Regions from separate parts of the Rossellomorea sp. FM04394 genome, predicted to be linked through region 2. Evidence: a T-box and tRNA genes for the amino acid it is inferred to sense, from the RefSeq annotation. Region 2 holds a T-box; the other regions hold tRNA genes.
The links. A T-box is a leader RNA that pairs with one kind of tRNA and senses whether it is charged. The one in region 2 lies ahead of thrS (threonine--tRNA ligase), so its partner is inferred to be a tRNA-Thr.

Region 1 (5,962 bases), 1.5 Mb from region 2:
GAAACCAGGTGATCTACCCATGTCCAGGATGAAGTTCAGGTAACACTGAATGGAGGTCCGAACCCACGCACGTTGAAAAGTGCGGGGATGAGGTGTGGGTAGCGGAGAAATTCCAATCGAACTTGGAGATAGCTGGTTCTCTCCGAAATAGCTTTAGGGCTAGCCTCATGTGTAAGAGTCTTGGAGGTAGAGCACTGTTTGGACTAGGGGCCCTCATCGGGTTACCGAATTCAGACAAACTCCGAATGCCAAAGACTTATCCATGGGAGTCAGACTGCGAGTGATAAGATCCGTAGTCGAAAGGGAAACAGCCCAGACCACCAGCTAAGGTCCCAAAGTATACGTTAAGTGGAAAAGGATGTGGAGTTGCTTAGACAACCAGGATGTTGGCTTAGAAGCAGCCACCATTTAAAGAGTGCGTAATAGCTCACTGGTCGAGTGACTCTGCGCCGAAAATGTACCGGGGCTAAACGTATCACCGAAGCTGTGGATTGACACCTCTAGGTGTCAGTGGTAGGAGAGCGTTCTAAGGACTGCGAAGCTAGACCGTAAGGACTGGTGGAGTGCTTAGAAGTGAGAATGCCGGTATGAGTAGCGAAAGATGGGTGAGAATCCCATCCACCGAATGCCTAAGGTTTCCTGAGGAAGGCTCGTCCGCTCAGGGTTAGTCGGGACCTAAGTCGAGGCCGATAGGCGTAGACGATGGACAACAGGTTGATATTCCTGTACCACCTCTTTTCCGTTTGAGCAATGGGGGGACGCAGGAGGATAGGGTAAGCGCACTGCTGGATATGTGCGTCTAAGCAGTTAGGCTGATGATGAGGCAAATCCCATCATCGTGAAGGCTGAGCTGTGATAGCGAGCGAATTATAGTAGCGAAGTTCCTGATTCCACACTGCCAAGAAAAGCCTCTAGCGAGGAAAAAGGTGCCCGTACCGCAAACCGACACAGGTAGGCGAGGAGAGAATCCTAAGGTGAGCGAGAGAACTCTCGTTAAGGAACTCGGCAAAATGACCCCGTAACTTCGGGAGAAGGGGTGCTCTGGTAGGGTGCAAGCCCGAGAGAGCCGCAGTGAATAGGCCCAGGCGACTGTTTAGCAAAAACACAGGTCTCTGCGAAGCCGTAAGGCGAAGTATAGGGGCTGACGCCTGCCCGGTGCTGGAAGGTTAAGAGGAGTGCTTAGCGCAAGCGAAGGTGCGAATCGAAGCCCCAGTAAACGGCGGCCGTAACTATAACGGTCCTAAGGTAGCGAAATTCCTTGTCGGGTAAGTTCCGACCCGCACGAAAGGCGTAACGATCTGGGCACTGTCTCAACGAGAGACTCGGTGAAATTATAGTACCTGTGAAGATGCAGGTTACCCGCGACAGGACGGAAAGACCCCGTGGAGCTTTACTGTAGCCTGATATTGAATTTTGGTACAGCTTGTACAGGATAGGTAGGAGCCTTGGAAGCCGGAGCGCCAGCTTCGGTGGAGGCATCGGTGGGATACTACCCTGGCTGTATTGAAATTCTAACCCGCGCCCCTTATCGGGGTGGGAGACAGTGTCAGGTGGGCAGTTTGACTGGGGCGGTCGCCTCCTAAAGAGTAACGGAGGCGCCCAAAGGTTCCCTCAGAATGGTTGGAAATCATTCGCAGAGTGTAAAGGCACAAGGGAGCTTGACTGCGAGACCTACAAGTCGAGCAGGGACGAAAGTCGGGCTTAGTGATCCGGTGGTTCCGCATGGAAGGGCCATCGCTCAACGGATAAAAGCTACCCCGGGGATAACAGGCTTATCTCCCCCAAGAGTCCACATCGACGGGGAGGTTTGGCACCTCGATGTCGGCTCATCGCATCCTGGGGCTGTAGTCGGTCCCAAGGGTTGGGCTGTTCGCCCATTAAAGCGGTACGCGAGCTGGGTTCAGAACGTCGTGAGACAGTTCGGTCCCTATCCGTCGTGGGCGCAGGAAATTTGAGAGGAGCTGTCCTTAGTACGAGAGGACCGGGATGGACGCACCGCTGGTGTACCAGTTGTCTTGCCAAAGGCATCGCTGGGTAGCTATGTGCGGAAGGGATAAGTGCTGAAAGCATCTAAGCATGAAGCCCCCCTCGAGATGAGATTTCCCATCACGTATGTGAGTAAGATCCCTAGAAGATGACTAGGTAGATAGGTCAGAGATGGAAGCATGGCGACATGTGGAGTTGACTGATACTAATCGATCGAGGACTTAACCACAAAGAGTCATTTTTAAATGAACAACATTGGCTGATATTCGGCTTTCTTGACATCAATTCTTTATCTAGTTTTCAGGGAATAAATTTTATACGAAAATATAAAAAAACCTTGAAAAATTATATCTACGCGATATAATAGTACTTGTCCCTAAAAAAGAGACAAGAAATTGTCTGGTGACTATGGCGAAGAGGTCACACCCGTTCCCATGCCGAACACGGAAGTTAAGCTCTTCAGCGCCGATGGTAGTTGGGGGATCTCCCCCTGTGAGAGTAGGACGTCGCCAGGCTTTATATTTTGGAGGATTAGCTCAGCTGGGAGAGCATCTGCCTTACAAGCAGAGGGTCGGCGGTTCGATCCCGTCATCCTCCACCAAGTTTTTTACGAAAGTAAAATAAACTTCATTTTATTTTGCGCCAGCAAAATATCTTTCCTTGAACTGCTTCTATGAAGTAACTTGTTTTAAAAACTTCATTTGAAAGTAAATATGCCGGTGTAGCTCAACTGGTAGAGCAACTGACTTGTAATCAGTAGGTTGGGGGTTCAAGTCCTCTTGCCGGCACCATTTGGTTTTCTTACTATATAGATGAGCCATTAGCTCAGTTGGTAGAGCATCTGACTTTTAATCAGAGGGTCGAAGGTTCGAGTCCTTCATGGCTCACCATTGATTTTTGCAATAGCAAATTATCAATCATACATGCGGGTGTGGCGGAATTGGCAGACGCACCAGACTTAGGATCTGGCGCCGCAAGGCGTGGGGGTTCAAGTCCCTTCACCCGCACCATTTATTATGCGGAAGTAGTTCAGTGGTAGAACACCACCTTGCCAAGGTGGGGGTCGCGGGTTCGAATCCCGTCTTCCGCTCCAGAAGATTTTGCCGGGGTGGCGGAACTGGCAGACGCACAGGACTTAAAATCCTGCGGTAGGTGACTACCGTACCGGTTCGATTCCGGTCCTCGGCACCAAAGTTTTTTGCGCCAGCAAAATAACTTTCCTTGCTTTGTCTTTAATGAATTATTTTGCGCCCGTAGCTCAATTGGATAGAGCGTTTGACTACGGATCAAAAGGTTAGGGGTTCGACTCCTCTCGGGCGCGCCATATAGATCGGGAAGTAGCTCAGCTTGGTAGAGCACTTGGTTTGGGACCAAGGGGTCGCAGGTTCGAATCCTGTCTTCCCGACCACTTCTTTGGGGCCTTAGCTCAGCTGGGAGAGCGCCTGCTTTGCACGCAGGAGGTCAGCGGTTCGATCCCGCTAGGCTCCACCAAGTTTTTTTACGAAAGTAAACTAAACTTCAATGATATTTGGGATATCCATCTATCAATTAATTTGATATTAAATGTTTCTTGGCGGTGTAGCTCAGCTGGCTAGAGCGTACGGTTCATACCCGTGAGGTCGGGGGTTCGATCCCCTCCGCCGCTACCAAAAGGGACCTTTAGCTCAGTTGGTTAGAGCAGACGGCTCATAACCGTCCGGTCGTAGGTTCGAGTCCTACAAGGTCCACCAAGTACCATTTTCATTACGGAGGAATACCCAAGTCCGGCTGAAGGGATCGGTCTTGAAAACCGACAGGGGTGTAACAGCCCGCGGGGGTTCGAATCCCCCTTCCTCCTCCATATTTTATTCTATGGTAAATTCTATATATCGTCGCGGGGTGGAGCAGTTCGGTAGCTCGTCGGGCTCATAACCCGAAGGTCGCAGGTTCAAATCCTGTCCCCGCAATACCATTTTTGACTTAGGATAGGATATTCCTTGATGAGTCACGCATGGATAGTTATTTTCGCTATCGCAGAATAATGAAACCTATTTTGCTGGCGCAAACAATGAAAGTTATTTTGCTGACGCAAAAAACTCTGGTCCGGTAGTTCAGTTGGTTAGAATGCCTGCCTGTCACGCAGGAGGTCGCGGGTTCGAGTCCCGTCCGGACCGCCATTTTCTAAAAAAAGATTATGGTTCATAATTAAATATTTTACTCTAAAGTAAGGCTCAGTAGCTCAGTTGGTAGAGCAATGGACTGAAAATCCATGTGTCGGCGGTTCGATTCCGTCCTGAGCCACCATTTTTTATTTAAAGATATTATGGCGATTGTGGCGAAGTGGTTAACGCACCTGATTGTGGTTCAGGCATTCGTGGGTTCGATTCCCATCAGTCGCCCCATACTTTCTTATTTCATTACCGCGGGTGTAGTTTAGTGGTAAAACCTCAGCCTTCCAAGCTGATGATGAGGGTTCGATTCCCTTCACCCGCTCCAATTCTTAATGGGCCTATAGCTCAGCTGGTTAGAGCGCACGCCTGATAAGCGTGAGGTCGGTGGTTCGAGTCCACTTAGGCCCACCATTTCATTATTCCGCAGTAGCTCAGTGGTAGAGCTATCGGCTGTTAACCGATCGGTCGCAAGTTCGAATCTTGCCTGCGGAGCCAATATGGGGAAGTACTCAAGTGGCTGAAGAGGCGCCCCTGCTAAGGGTGTAGGTCGGGCAACCGGCGCGAGGGTTCAAATCCCTCCTTCTCCGCCATATTATGGCCCATTGGTCAAGCGGTTAAGACACCGCCCTTTCACGGCGGTAACACGGGTTCGAATCCCGTATGGGTCATCTAAAAAAAGACTATCATTTTGATAGTCTTTTTTTATTGTATAAAGAAGAATTGGTGGCCATTTTATTAAAAATAAAATGAAAATATGACTAAATAAAGAGATTTAGTTGAATATGAAGCCAGATCGGGGCTAGATTAATCTGTTTTACATGAGAAAGCATGCTTCTACTTCTGTACGAGGGATATATTATCGACTTTCCGCCATATATTATCGACTTTCCACCATATATTATCGACTTTTCCCATTATATTATCAACTTCTACACTCCTCTTTTCAGCTCACATTTTAATTACAATAAAAGGAGGATACGAGGAAACATTAGTCAGTGATCTTCGAAGAGTAAAAGGCTTATACGACCTCTTAAATTTCTCCATTATTCATATCCAGTATTCCATCACCTAACCCAGATTCCTCCAAAAATTACACTATGCATGGGTTCTCCATTATTGTACTTTAAAACAGGTTTCATCCACCCTAAGAATGCAAATGCCAGATCTATCATCGATTATTAATCACCCCTCCATTCGACACCGCCCAGCCCTCTCACAACAAACCAAAAACCATACAAAATACCGGAATCCTTCTGCTTTTTCATCAAATTTCACTTTTTTTAATTAAAAAACTTTCGACAAATTTCGCTATGGATTCAACACGATTCCCCTATGTTCTTCCAATGTAAACCCTATCATTTAGTAAGACTTTCCAATAGTGTACCTTTTTAATAGATGTATGTAGGAAATTGTCGTAATTGAGCGACGATAATAAAAAGGATTTTGATGAAGTTGAAAGAAAGTAGTAAGTAGATTGAAAAAATGTAGGTGAGATGATGAACGCAATGACCATATCAGATTATGATGTTTTTTTGTTTCATGAGGGAAATTTGCAGCAGGCCTATCAGTTTATGGGTTCACATGTGAGAAGAGATTCTACAGGGACCTATACAGAATTTTGCGTTTGGGCACCGAAAGCAAGACATGTTTCATTGGTTGGATCTTTTAATGATTGGAATGGAACCGGGTATGAACTTACAAGGCGGAATAACGAAGGTTTATGGACAATTCGCATTGATGGGGATCTATCGGGAGAAACGTATAAGTACGAGATTACGACTCTATCGGGATCCAAGAAGCTGAAGGCGGACCCCTATGGATTTGCT
Region 2 (5,962 bases):
AGAGAATACCTATTACAAACGCCAACACGGAGACAGTTATTCCAACCATAACATATGGACCACCTATTAAATGGCGGAAGATGATCACGCATCCTAAAACGATAGATCCTGATAATAATCCGGCGTAGATTGTCGCAATTAATATGGCGATCATGCGTAAGTCAAAATGAGTTTCTCCCAGGGTTTCAATCGGATAGAGCATACACAATAAAGCCCCAAAGGATGCGATAAGGCCATAAGTGATTTTATGTTTAAAATGTGGAACTTGTTTTTCTTTAAATGGAAATAAAACGTTAGCATTATATGTAAAAGAAAACAAAATTGTAATATTGACCAACAGGGTTTTGATTAATGTAATCAAAGAAAAGCCTCCAAAACCTAATTTACCTGGAAACAGAAAACTGTTTATCCAAAATATGAATATACAAGTATTAAAAATACTTCATTTTCCCGTTTGAGTCAAATCTTACAATTAATTGAGGGACGGACCTTGAAGTTATAACTAGAAAATCGTTAAATACCTTGATTAACATGATTAAAACAAGATTTATTTATTCCAATGAAGTTATATGGTGTTTCATTAGAGGTCCGTCCCTCACTCTTAGCAGGTATTTTGACGGTGATAATAGAATATATAAGTTATACAAGCCGGTTTTTATGAGTTTTTTGGAAATAGGTTTGGTGTATATTACATAGATCATTTTAGTTCCAATGAGATGAGTTCAGTAGTTGACGCGGGGTGTTTATCTTAGGAGGAGGAATGAAGATGATTGAAGGACAGGTAATAAATCCATTGCAGCAAGTGAAAATAAAGCATAAGAAGATTCCCCTTAAAGAGGTTGTGAAAAGAGCTGTCCTCATTACCATCGGGGCGATGATCATGGCGGTTGGTCTTGAAATATTCCTGGTCCCGAATCAGGTCATCGATGGAGGAATCGTTGGCGTCTCGATTATGCTCTCCCATATTACCGGCGTTAAGCTTGGTCTTTTCATCTTTATTCTCAATATCCCCTTTTTCTTCATCGGGTATAAACAAATCGGAAAAACCTTCGCATTCTCTACACTTTACGGCATTATCATACTATCGATTTCAACCACTTTTCTTCATCCGGTAGCTGCCTTCACACAAGACATTCTTCTAGCTTCTTTATTCGGCGGGATCGTTCTTGGAATAGGTGTGGGTATGGTCATTCGTTACGGTGGATCTCTTGACGGTACGGAAATCCTTGCTATTCTATCAAGTAAAAAGCTCCCATTCTCTGTCGGTGAAATTATTATGTTTGTCAATCTGTTCATTTTGGCTTCCGCCGGATTTGTGTTTAGTTGGGATAGAGCCATGTATTCACTTCTTGCCTATTACGTAGCTTTTAAAATGATTGATATTACCATTAAAGGACTTGATGAATCCAAATCTGTTTGGATTATAAGTGAAAATTATAAAGAAATTGGTGATGCCCTCTTACACAGACTGGGGAGGGGAGTGACCTATTTGAAGGGGGAAGGAGCCTTTTCAGGAGATGATAAAAAAGTGATATTCTGCGTCATCACACGTCTGGAGGAAGCGAAACTTAAAGACATCGTCGCAGAACATGATCCATCCGCTTTTCTAGCCATTGCTGATATAGCAGAGGTAAGGGGAGGGAGGTTCAAGAAGAAAGATATTCATTAGGCAGAAGCACAGTATAGGGAAACCCCTTGACTGTGCTTTTTTTGATTTGACTTAAATAATTGATTTTAGACTCCTTTCGTCAGTCAAATGATTCATTGGAAGTGTTCTGTTTAATAGCTTACAATTCCTTATTGTCGTCCCGTGTCGGTTATAGTATGATAAGCTAGATTATCACGGGACGGGGGCAAGAGTGTGAAGAAAGTCATGTTGCTTGTGCTATTTTGCTGTTTTGGAATTTTCCAGCAGATAAACGATGTTCAGGTTCATATGGGAGGAGAAGTCATTCAGGATCAAGCCCAGATTGCCTATCTTGAGGATGATTCTTTCTCATTGAACCCGACTTTAGTGACGAAGAAAGTAGAAGATAAAAGTAGATTTCCTTTTAAAAGAATTCTGCCCCTGATTCCTCCCATTTTTTTCAATGAGCGACTCTTTTCCCATTGTAGTGGGGATTCAACCGGTTTTGAAGTCATCGTGAAATATCACTCCAACTATCTTTCATGACTGCTTTATTCACAGTATGATTAAACGATAGAGGAGAAATGATAAATGGACGTCATCATGTTAATAAAAGCATTCATCTTAGGCTTGGTCGAGGGGTTAACGGAATTTGCCCCTGTATCTTCCACTGGCCATATGATAGTAGTAGACGATTTATGGATCAAATCAAAAGAAGTATTGGGTAAATATCCAGCAAATACGTTCAAAGTTGTGATCCAACTAGGCTCAATTTTAGCGGTTGTCATTGTATTTAGAGAGAGATTTAAAGATTTACTTGGATTTAATCAACGTACCGCAAGTAAAACATCCAGTTTAAAGTTAACCCACATACTGGCTGGATTGATTCCCGCAGTGATCCTGGGCTTGTTATTTGAGGATTATATCGATGAGCATCTTTTTTCGCTTAATACAGTTCTGGCTGGCTTAACGATCGGTGCTTTCCTCATGATTGCAGCGGATTTATTTCGCCCCAAAAGCGTCACAGTGGAAAATGTTGATCAGATAACACATAAAAAAGCGATGGTGATCGGGCTTATTCAATGCTTATCATTATGGCCAGGATTTTCACGGTCAGGATCCACCATCTCTGGAGGAGTTTTACTTGGATTAAGCTACCGGGCTGCGTCGGATTTTACATTCATAATGGCGGTTCCGATCATGCTGGGAGCAAGTTCCCTTTCTCTAATGAAGAACTGGATGTACTTCACCCCTGAATTTCTACCGTTTTTATTGGTTGGATTTCTAAGTGCATTTCTATTCGCTTATCTGTCAATACACTTTTTTCTTAAAGTAATCAATAAGATCAGGTTAATTCCTTTTGCCATTTATCGACTGGTTCTGGTCGCGATAATATTTCTTGTTTTTTACTAAAATCACTCTTGACAGTTAGAAAATACTACCATATAATTTCAATAACAATTTTATTCTAAATTGAATATACTATACGAAAGCAAAGATGAGGACATGATTCATTCTGTTTTTTCTTGATCAGAGAGCAGGGTCACCGGCTGAGAGCCCTGAAGAGAAAGGAATGACTTACCACCTCGGAGCTATTATGGTGAAATGTCAGTATCCATAATCGGGAAAACCGTTATCTTACTTAAGCGAAGAGTACTATTTTACACTTCGGAATTAGGGTGGAACCACGACCGCACTCGTCCCTTGGTTAGGGATGGGTGCGGTTTTTTTATTAATTGAATAAAAAGTGATGAAGAGGACACGAATCATTTACTGCTTTTCTTACCAGAGAACAGGGTCACATGGCTGAGAGCCCTGAAGAAAAGGAAATGATTTACCACCTTGGAGCTATTATGGTGAAATGTCAGTATCCATAATCGGGAAAACCGTTATCAACTTTGAGCGGAGGGCTTTTGTTCAGCACTTCGGAATTAGGGTGGTACCACGACCGCATTCGTCCCTTGACAGGGATGAATGCGGTTTTTTATATAAAAAAATGATTAGGAGGAGACAAAATGTCAATTCAATCTGAAGTGGAAAAACGTAATCACAGGAAATTGGGTCAGGAGCTGGAGCTTTTTGTATCGATGGAGGAAGCACCAGGGATGCCCTTTTATTTACCGAAAGGGATGCTATTACGTAATGAATTGGAAGACTTTTGGAAGAAGGAGCATCGGAAAGCAGGATACCAAGAGATTAGGACTCCCATCATGATGAAGCAGGAGCTATGGGAAAAGTCAGGGCACTGGGATCATTACCATGAGAATATGTATTTCTCAGAGGTAGATGATCAGAAATATGCAATCAAGCCAATGAGTTGCCCAGGGGCAGTCTTGATCTATAAAAGTAAGAGAAGAAGTTATCGTGAATTACCCCTTCGATATGGTGAACTGGGATTGGTTCATCGACATGAGCTATCGGGTTCATTAAGCGGATTATTGAGAGTCCGCTCCTTCACTCAGGATGATGCTCATCTATTTGTAAGGGAAGATCAAATCCGGTCGGAGCTTCATAAAGTATTGGATCTTATCGATCTTTTCTATAGTAAATTCGGGTTTGACTATAAGGTTGAGCTTTCGACTCGTCCGGAAGATTTTATGGGCTCCGTTGCATTATGGGATCAAGCTGAAGGAGATTTGGAAGGTGTGTTGAAAGAGAGAGGAGTCAACTATCATGTTAATAAAGGAGACGGTGCTTTCTACGGGCCCAAAATTGATTTTCATATATTGGACGTCATTGGTCGAAGCTGGCAATGTGGAACAGTTCAACTTGATTTTCAAATGCCTGAAAAATTTGAGTGTGAATATATTGGAGAAGACAATGGAACAGCCAGACCGATTATGATTCATCGAGCGATATACGGTTCGATCGAACGCTTTATGGCAATCATCATTGAACATTTCGGAGGAGACTTTCCCCTTTGGTTAGCTCCACACCAGGTCAAAATCCTTCCAATCTCCGACGCGCATATCCAATATGCTCAAGCTGTGAAGTCTCAATTAGAAAGAGAAGGGTTTAGGGTGGAAATCGATGATCGTGTAGAAAAAGTCGGTATGAAAATCAGAGAAGCAGAGATGCAAAAAGTTCCTTATATGATGGTAATTGGAGATAAGGAGGTCGAGGGTGATTCTATTTCGTTACGTAAGAGGAAGGAAGGAAACGTCGGCATGTTGAAGATAGAAGATGCTTTATTGAAGTTACAAGAAGAGATAAATGGCTCGGATAAACAGTCGAACTAAGCGTTATAAATCCACTTGACCTTTTCCTGAATTTTCTTTACAATTGGAGAAAGAAAATTCTGAATATGAGAGGGGGAGAAGGAATGCAACAATATTATCGATCATGTTTAGCCATTTCTCCCCCTATAAAAAGAGCTAAAAGGGTATTATCCATTACCTTTTTAGTTCTTTTTTTATGTCCAGGGGAGGAAAAAAGATGAGATATAAGCGTGTATTAATTAAATTAAGTGGTGGGGCATTGGCTGATAAGGAAGGAAATAATTTTGGTGCAGAAGAACTTGAACACATTGCAGGAGAAATCATGTCCATCGTCAATATGGGGATTGAAGTCTCCTTGGTGGTAGGTGGTGGCAATATATTTCGAGGCAGTCTTGCAGATACATGGGGAATAGACCGGGTAGAAGCAGACAGTATTGGAACCCTTGGAACCATCATCAACAGTTTGATGCTTAGAGGGGTGTTGAAAAGCAAAACCGACAAAGAAGTTCGAGTGATGACTTCAATTCCAGTTTCAACGTTAGCTGAACCTTATATTCGACTTCGCGCCGTTCATCATCTTGCAAAAGGATATATTGTCATATTCGGTGGTGGGAATGGTCAACCTTTCGTTACGACGGATTATCCCAGCGTTCAGCGAGCCATTGAAACGAATAGTGACGCCATCCTGGTAGCCAAGCAAGGGGTCGATGGTGTTTTTACAAGTGACCCTAAACGGGATAAAAAGGCCAAGATGTACCATAACCTAAATTATGATGACGTTGTAACGAATAATATTAAAGTCATGGATCAATCAGCTCTGCTGTTAGCAAGGGACTATAAACTTCCTGTTCACATTTTTAATTTTGATCAGGCAGGAATCATGGAGGAAATATGCTCAGGTCAGAAGCGGGGAACACTAATTAATCATGAAGAGACGAGACTTTGATAATGGGCATTTTATTCACTTAAACCTAGATGGGAGGAGCAAAGCATAATGGAGATCGGGATCCATAACAAATATGATCCGGATAAGATAGATGAGATACGTGCAGTGTACCAGTCAGCAGGTTGGTTGAAGCATTCAAATGAAGTAATTACCAAGGTTTTTCAAAGAAGT
Region 3 (5,962 bases), 790 kb from region 2:
TCCAGTTCCCTTGTTGCAGCATCGCAGTTTCACCAGAAGCGAAAAGCGTTACTTGTGTATTGTAATCCGTCGTTAATGGGTTATCATTTGCATACTTAAGTTCAGTATCTAACACTTCTTTGAATTGCTTGAACTTTTCATTTCCTACGATTTTCTCAGAACCATCATAAAGTCCCGCGATGAACGCATCCGGATCTTCCTGCTGAGCAAACGGAATGTTAAGTAAATGTTGACCAATTACCCACCACTCGCCGTAACCCGCTGAGAATGGTGTGATTTTCTTCGCTTCAAGCTTCTTCGCAGCGTCTTTTAACTCATCAATTGTTGCTGGCGGCTCAGTGATACCTGCTTCTTCAAATAAATCTTTATTGTATACAAATCCATAGCCTTCAAGGTTAACCGGCATACCATAAAGCTTACCGTCTTCATCCGTCATCGGAACTTTACCGATTGGAAGAACATGCTCAACCCATGGCTCACCGGAAAGATCCGCTAATTTCTCTTTCCAAAGCTCTAACTCTTTAAAACCACCGTTGTTGAAAATGTCCGGCTCTTCACCAGAAGCAAATTTCGCTTTTAAAGCGGCACCGTAATCAGCACCTCCACCTACTGTTTCAAGCTTAATCTTAATGTTTGGATGCTCAGCTTCGAACTCCTTGATCATTTCTTGAAGCTGATCAGCAATTTCAACCTTGAACTGGAAGAAATTAAGAGTTACTACATCGTCACCTGATCCAGACTCTCCGCCTGATTTGCTTGTAGTGTCTTTAGAAGAACAGCCGGCAATAATTCCAAAAACTAAAACCAAAGACATACAAAGTAAAAGTATACGTTTCATAAATGGATTGACCTCCCTGATATAAAATATTTTATATAAATTTCTGTATCAATGATAGACCATCTTGACAGAAACTTTATATCTACTTAATTGACCCTGAAGCAATACCTTTGATGATATGCTTCTGTAAAAACAAGAAGAAAATGATAATGGGAGTAATGCCAAGCACCAATGCTGCCAGACCCATATCCCATTGCTTCGTATACTGAGCGAAGAACGAGCTTGCTGCGAGTGGAATCGTGCGCAGCTCTGCATCCTGTAAAACAAGAAGCGGAAGCAGATAGTCATTCCAAATCCATAAAGTGTTCAGAATGATCACAGTCACTGTTATCGGCTTAAGTAATGGGAAGACAATTCTCCAGAACACACCAAACTGACTGCACCCGTCAATCATCGCGGATTCTTCAATCTCAATCGGAACGGTTTTCACAAATCCATGATACAAGAAAAGGGAAAGTGGTACGCCAAATCCGAAGTACATAAGGATCAAACCTGGAATGCTATTCGTAAGCCCTAACGTTCCCCCTACCTTCATAAGAGGGATCATCACTGTCTGGAACGGAATGACCATGGCTGATACAAAGATGACAAATAAGATTTTGCTGAACTTCCCTGGCGTACGAACCATTTTCCACGCCGCCATCGAGCTGATGATCACTAATCCAATATTACTGAAAACGGTGATGACCAAGGAGTTCCAGAATGCACGTGGGAAGTTGATGATCTCCCACACTTTCGCATAGTTAGAGAAAACAAATTCCTTTGGCCACGCAGCCGCATCGATCAAAATCGCTGCAAATGGCTTCACCGAGTTGATCAGTACGAAGTAGAAAGGAATAAGGAAAATGAGCCCTATGACAATACCGATGATCTCTAATACAAACGTTCTTTTCGTATAGCGATTGCCCATTATGCCTGAACCTCCTTCTTCTTCGTCACCATCACCTGAACCGTAGTAAACACTGCCACTACCACAAAGAACAGGATCGATTTGGCTGTCCCGAGGCCATAGCGGTTGTTCTGGAACGCCTCTTGATAAATATTGATCGCCACAGATTGTGTAGAATTGAATGGTCCCCCACCTGTTAACGAGATGTTCAAATCGAATATCTTAAAGGCCATTGAAATCGTCAAGAAGAAACAAATCGTGAACGCCGGTAAAATCAATGGAATGATAATTTTCGTCAACAACGTCCAGTTTGATGCCCCATCTATCCTCGCTGCTTCAAGCAATGAGTTGTCCACCCCCTGTAAAGCTGCTACGTAAATGACCATCATGTATCCCGAAATCTGCCATGCAAACACGATGACAATCCCCCAGAATGCCGTCGTTTCATCACCCAGCCAAGGCATCTTAAAGAATCCAATCCCCGTCATATTCCCAAGTGAGGCAAACCCTTTAACAAAAATGAACTGCCAGATGAACCCGAGTAGCAATCCACCGATCACGTTCGGAATAAAAAACACTGTCCGCAAAATGTTTCTCGTCTTCAATGCTGCATTCAGCAGCAGCGCAAACCCGAAACCTATCAAGTTACTAATAATCACGGCTGCAAACATAAACTTCGTCGTGAACATAAAGGAATTAAAGAATGTCTTATCATCTGTGAAGATCTTTTTGTAGTTATCAAATCCAACCCACTCCACAACTGAGCTGACACCATTCCATGAGGTAAACGAATAATACACACCCATCAAAAATGGAAGAATCTGAATCACTAAGAAAAATATAAGTGCCGGTCCAACAAAGGCAGCATACGTCAGCAAGCTCTTATACTTGAACTTCTTCTTCGTCACTGCTTTCATTTGTACGTCTCTGCTTACCGGTCCAGTCTGAATCTTTGGTTCCACCCGTCTCACCACCCTTAATTATGTAATCGCTTTCTTATATTATAATGGTAGCGCTTACTTAAAAAGGGGAACTCAATTGACAAAGAAGGTGTAAAATTTTGACTAGATGGGTTTGGGTTTGGTGTTGTGGTGGGTATATGAAAAGGTTGGACTTCTTTGGTTTAGTTAGGTGACCCCAGCGTGCAATGAGTTTTTGAAAATAAAATCTTGGAATTGAAAATAAAAGTGGAAAATTTGAAAATAAAATCGTGGAATTGAAAATAAATGGTCCAGTTTTGAAAATATATTGGTCTTGATCGAAAGTAAATGGAGCGAAGTCGATTAGATAAGCGTCAATAACGATGAAAGTCATGCTAAACAGATGATTTTTCATAATTAGACAATAAAAAAGACTTCCTCATAATGAGAAAGCCTGTCGTATGTAAGTTGGAGCGGGTGAAGGGAATCGAACCCTCATCATCAGCTTGGAAGGCTGAGGTTTTACCACTAAACTACACCCGCGATGTGGTACCGGTGGCCGGGGTCGAACCGGCACTCCAGAGGAACACGATTTTGAGTCGTGCGCGTCTGCCTATTCCGCCACACCGGCATTACATTTTGGAGGCGGCAACCGGATTTGAACCGGTGATCAGGGTTTTGCAGACCCATGCCTTACCACTTGGCTATGCCGCCTTAATATTGGAGCGGAAGACGGGATTCGAACCCGCGACCCCCACCTTGGCAAGGTGGTGTTCTACCACTGAACTACTTCCGCACTACTGGGCTAGCTGGATTCGAACCAACGCATGTCGCAGTCAAAGTGCGATGCCTTACCGCTTGGCTATAGCCCACTGATAGTATATGTCACGGAAATAAAAATGTGACTTTAATGGGGCGACTGATGGGAATCGAACCCACGAATGCCTGAACCACAATCAGGTGCGTTAACCACTTCGCCACAATCGCCATGATAAAATTGGCAGGGGTAGTAGGAATCGAACCCACACCAAAGGTTTTGGAGACCTTCGTTCTACCTTTAAACTATACCCCTATAAGAATAGATATTCTGCTTAGATAAAAACAAATGGTGGAGGGGGGCAGATTCGAACTGCCGAACCCGAAGGAGCGGATTTACAGTCCGCCGCGTTTAGCCACTTCGCTACCCCTCCAAATATTATATCACTCGAGTGGTGCCGGCAAGAGGACTTGAACCCCCAACCTACTGATTACAAGTCAGTTGCTCTACCAGTTGAGCTACACCGGCATCAAGTAATAAATGGTGGCTCAGGACGGAATCGAACCGCCGACACATGGATTTTCAGTCCATTGCTCTACCAACTGAGCTACTGAGCCACTATGTAAAATAAAAATGGCGGTCCGGACGGGACTCGAACCCGCGACCTCCTGCGTGACAGGCAGGCATTCTAACCAACTGAACTACCGGACCAAAGCTTTTTGCGTTAGCAAAATAGGTTTCATTACCTTGACGTTAGTCAAAATAACTATCCATGCGTGACTCATTAAGGATTATGCTATCCCAAGTCAAAAATGGTATTGCGGGGACAGGATTTGAACCTGCGACCTTCGGGTTATGAGCCCGACGAGCTACCGAACTGCTCCACCCCGCGACGATATAATTGTAACTTATATAATCTTATATAATATGGAAGATTTTTTTCACTACGCTTCGTGAAAATCATGGTGGAGGATGACGGGATCGAACCGCCGACCCTCTGCTTGTAAGGCAGATGCTCTCCCAGCTGAGCTAATCCTCCAACATATTAATTGTTTGTTTTTCACATTCGGATAAAAGTGTTGGTGACCCATACGGGATTCGAACCCGTGTTACCGCCGTGAAAGGGCGGTGTCTTAACCGCTTGACCAATGGGCCTTAGTAAAAAGAATTGTTATGGCGGAGAGCAAGGGATTTGAACCCTTGAGACAGCGTTAACCGTCTACACGATTTCCAATCGTGCTCCTTCGGCCACTCGGACAGCTCTCCAATATGATGGCTCCGCAGGCAAGATTCGAACTTGCGACCGATCGGTTAACAGCCGATAGCTCTACCACTGAGCTACTGCGGAACGATATGCCTGGCGACGTCCTACTCTCACAGGGGGAGATCCCCCAACTACCATCGGCGCTGAAGAGCTTAACTTCCGTGTTCGGCATGGGAACGGGTGTGACCTCTTCGCCATTGTCACCAGACAATTTCTTGTCTCTTTTTTAAGGACAAGTACTATTATATCGCGTAGATATAATTTTTCAAGGCTTTTTTTATATTTTTGTATAAAATTCATTCCCTGAAAACTAGATAAAGAATTGATGTCAAGAAAGCCGAATATCGACCAATGTTGTATCTGCTTCTTCAAGTAGATACCATTCCAGCTCCGGCGGCTAGAGACTCGAAGTCATTTCAGTTCAATCAGCTGAGGGTAAAAGGCACCCTCTTCTGATTGCCCAGAAATGCTTGTCGTCTCTGTTCAAGCCGCCTCCGCTTTATAGTGTGGTTAAGTCCTCGATCGATTAGTATCAGTCAACTCCACATGTCGCCATGCTTCCATCTCTGACCTATCTACCTAGTCATCTTCTAGGGATCTTACTCACTTACGTGATGGGAAATCTCATCTCGAGGGGGGCTTCATGCTTAGATGCTTTCAGCACTTATCCCTTCCGCACATAGCTACCCAGCGATGCCTTTGGCAAGACAACTGGTACACCAGCGGTGCGTCCATCCCGGTCCTCTCGTACTAAGGACAGCTCCTCTCAAATTTCCTGCGCCCACGACGGATAGGGACCGAACTGTCTCACGACGTTCTGAACCCAGCTCGCGTACCGCTTTAATGGGCGAACAGCCCAACCCTTGGGACCGACTACAGCCCCAGGATGCGATGAGCCGACATCGAGGTGCCAAACCTCCCCGTCGATGTGGACTCTTGGGGGAGATAAGCCTGTTATCCCCGGGGTAGCTTTTATCCGTTGAGCGATGGCCCTTCCATGCGGAACCACCGGATCACTAAGCCCGACTTTCGTCCCTGCTCGACTTGTAGGTCTCGCAGTCAAGCTCCCTTGTGCCTTTACACTCTGCGAATGATTTCCAACCATTCTGAGGGAACCTTTGGGCGCCTCCGTTACTCTTTAGGAGGCGACCGCCCCAGTCAAACTGCCCACCTGACACTGTCTCCCACCCCGATAAGGGGCGCGGGTTAGAATTTCAATACAGCCAGGGTAGTATCCCACCGATGCCTCCACCGAAGCTAGCGCTCCGGCTTCCAAGGCTCCTACCTATCCTGT

Region 1: it has a tRNA-Thr gene. The T-box ahead of thrS (threonine--tRNA ligase) is inferred to sense a tRNA for this amino acid. The anticodon was not compared.
Region 3: it has a tRNA-Thr gene. The T-box ahead of thrS (threonine--tRNA ligase) is inferred to sense a tRNA for this amino acid. The anticodon was not compared.

Annotation. Positions count from the first base shown of each region.
Region 1 is NZ_CP168654.1:3,524,118-3,530,079, reverse strand. It holds rRNA gene ACCB35_RS17830 (23S ribosomal RNA) at 1-2,215, shown strand, start outside; rRNA gene rrf (5S ribosomal RNA) at 2,385-2,501, shown strand; tRNA gene ACCB35_RS17820 (tRNA-Val) at 2,512-2,587, shown strand; tRNA gene ACCB35_RS17815 (tRNA-Thr) at 2,702-2,777, shown strand; tRNA gene ACCB35_RS17810 (tRNA-Lys) at 2,801-2,876, shown strand; tRNA gene ACCB35_RS17805 (tRNA-Leu) at 2,912-2,996, shown strand; tRNA gene ACCB35_RS17800 (tRNA-Gly) at 3,005-3,079, shown strand; tRNA gene ACCB35_RS17795 (tRNA-Leu) at 3,089-3,177, shown strand; tRNA gene ACCB35_RS17790 (tRNA-Arg) at 3,234-3,310, shown strand; tRNA gene ACCB35_RS17785 (tRNA-Pro) at 3,318-3,394, shown strand; tRNA gene ACCB35_RS17780 (tRNA-Ala) at 3,402-3,477, shown strand; tRNA gene ACCB35_RS17775 (tRNA-Met) at 3,559-3,635, shown strand; tRNA gene ACCB35_RS17770 (tRNA-Ile) at 3,640-3,716, shown strand; tRNA gene ACCB35_RS17765 (tRNA-Ser) at 3,734-3,826, shown strand; tRNA gene ACCB35_RS17760 (tRNA-Met) at 3,859-3,932, shown strand; tRNA gene ACCB35_RS17755 (tRNA-Asp) at 4,066-4,142, shown strand; tRNA gene ACCB35_RS17750 (tRNA-Phe) at 4,194-4,269, shown strand; tRNA gene ACCB35_RS17745 (tRNA-His) at 4,292-4,367, shown strand; tRNA gene ACCB35_RS17740 (tRNA-Gly) at 4,388-4,461, shown strand; tRNA gene ACCB35_RS17735 (tRNA-Ile) at 4,471-4,547, shown strand; tRNA gene ACCB35_RS17730 (tRNA-Asn) at 4,557-4,631, shown strand; tRNA gene ACCB35_RS17725 (tRNA-Ser) at 4,636-4,726, shown strand; tRNA gene ACCB35_RS17720 (tRNA-Glu) at 4,733-4,804, shown strand; gene glgB (1,4-alpha-glucan branching enzyme) at 5,630-5,962, shown strand, end outside.
Region 2 is NZ_CP168654.1:2,059,399-2,065,360, forward strand. It holds gene ACCB35_RS10250 (ATP-binding protein) at 1-361, opposite strand, end outside; gene ACCB35_RS10255 (YitT family protein) at 761-1,669, shown strand; gene ACCB35_RS10260 (hypothetical protein) at 1,862-2,173, shown strand; gene ACCB35_RS10265 (undecaprenyl-diphosphate phosphatase) at 2,219-3,040, shown strand; T-box leader at 3,369-3,592, shown strand; gene thrS (threonine--tRNA ligase) at 3,643-4,866, shown strand; gene pyrH (UMP kinase) at 5,063-5,791, shown strand; gene ACCB35_RS10280 (GNAT family N-acetyltransferase) at 5,840-5,962, shown strand, end outside.
Region 3 is NZ_CP168654.1:1,274,058-1,280,019, reverse strand. It holds gene ACCB35_RS06430 (ABC transporter substrate-binding protein) at 1-838, opposite strand, end outside; gene ACCB35_RS06425 (carbohydrate ABC transporter permease) at 921-1,748, opposite strand; gene ACCB35_RS06420 (carbohydrate ABC transporter permease) at 1,748-2,644, opposite strand; tRNA gene ACCB35_RS06415 (tRNA-Gly) at 3,117-3,190, opposite strand; tRNA gene ACCB35_RS06410 (tRNA-Leu) at 3,195-3,278, opposite strand; tRNA gene ACCB35_RS06405 (tRNA-Cys) at 3,288-3,361, opposite strand; tRNA gene ACCB35_RS06400 (tRNA-Gly) at 3,369-3,443, opposite strand; tRNA gene ACCB35_RS06395 (tRNA-Gln) at 3,448-3,519, opposite strand; tRNA gene ACCB35_RS06390 (tRNA-His) at 3,559-3,634, opposite strand; tRNA gene ACCB35_RS06385 (tRNA-Trp) at 3,646-3,719, opposite strand; tRNA gene ACCB35_RS06380 (tRNA-Tyr) at 3,754-3,837, opposite strand; tRNA gene ACCB35_RS06375 (tRNA-Thr) at 3,857-3,932, opposite strand; tRNA gene ACCB35_RS06370 (tRNA-Phe) at 3,946-4,021, opposite strand; tRNA gene ACCB35_RS06365 (tRNA-Asp) at 4,039-4,115, opposite strand; tRNA gene ACCB35_RS06360 (tRNA-Met) at 4,223-4,296, opposite strand; tRNA gene ACCB35_RS06355 (tRNA-Val) at 4,368-4,443, opposite strand; tRNA gene ACCB35_RS06350 (tRNA-Glu) at 4,485-4,559, opposite strand; tRNA gene ACCB35_RS06345 (tRNA-Ser) at 4,579-4,670, opposite strand; tRNA gene ACCB35_RS06340 (tRNA-Asn) at 4,678-4,752, opposite strand; rRNA gene rrf (5S ribosomal RNA) at 4,760-4,876, opposite strand; rRNA gene ACCB35_RS06330 (23S ribosomal RNA) at 5,175-5,962, opposite strand, start outside.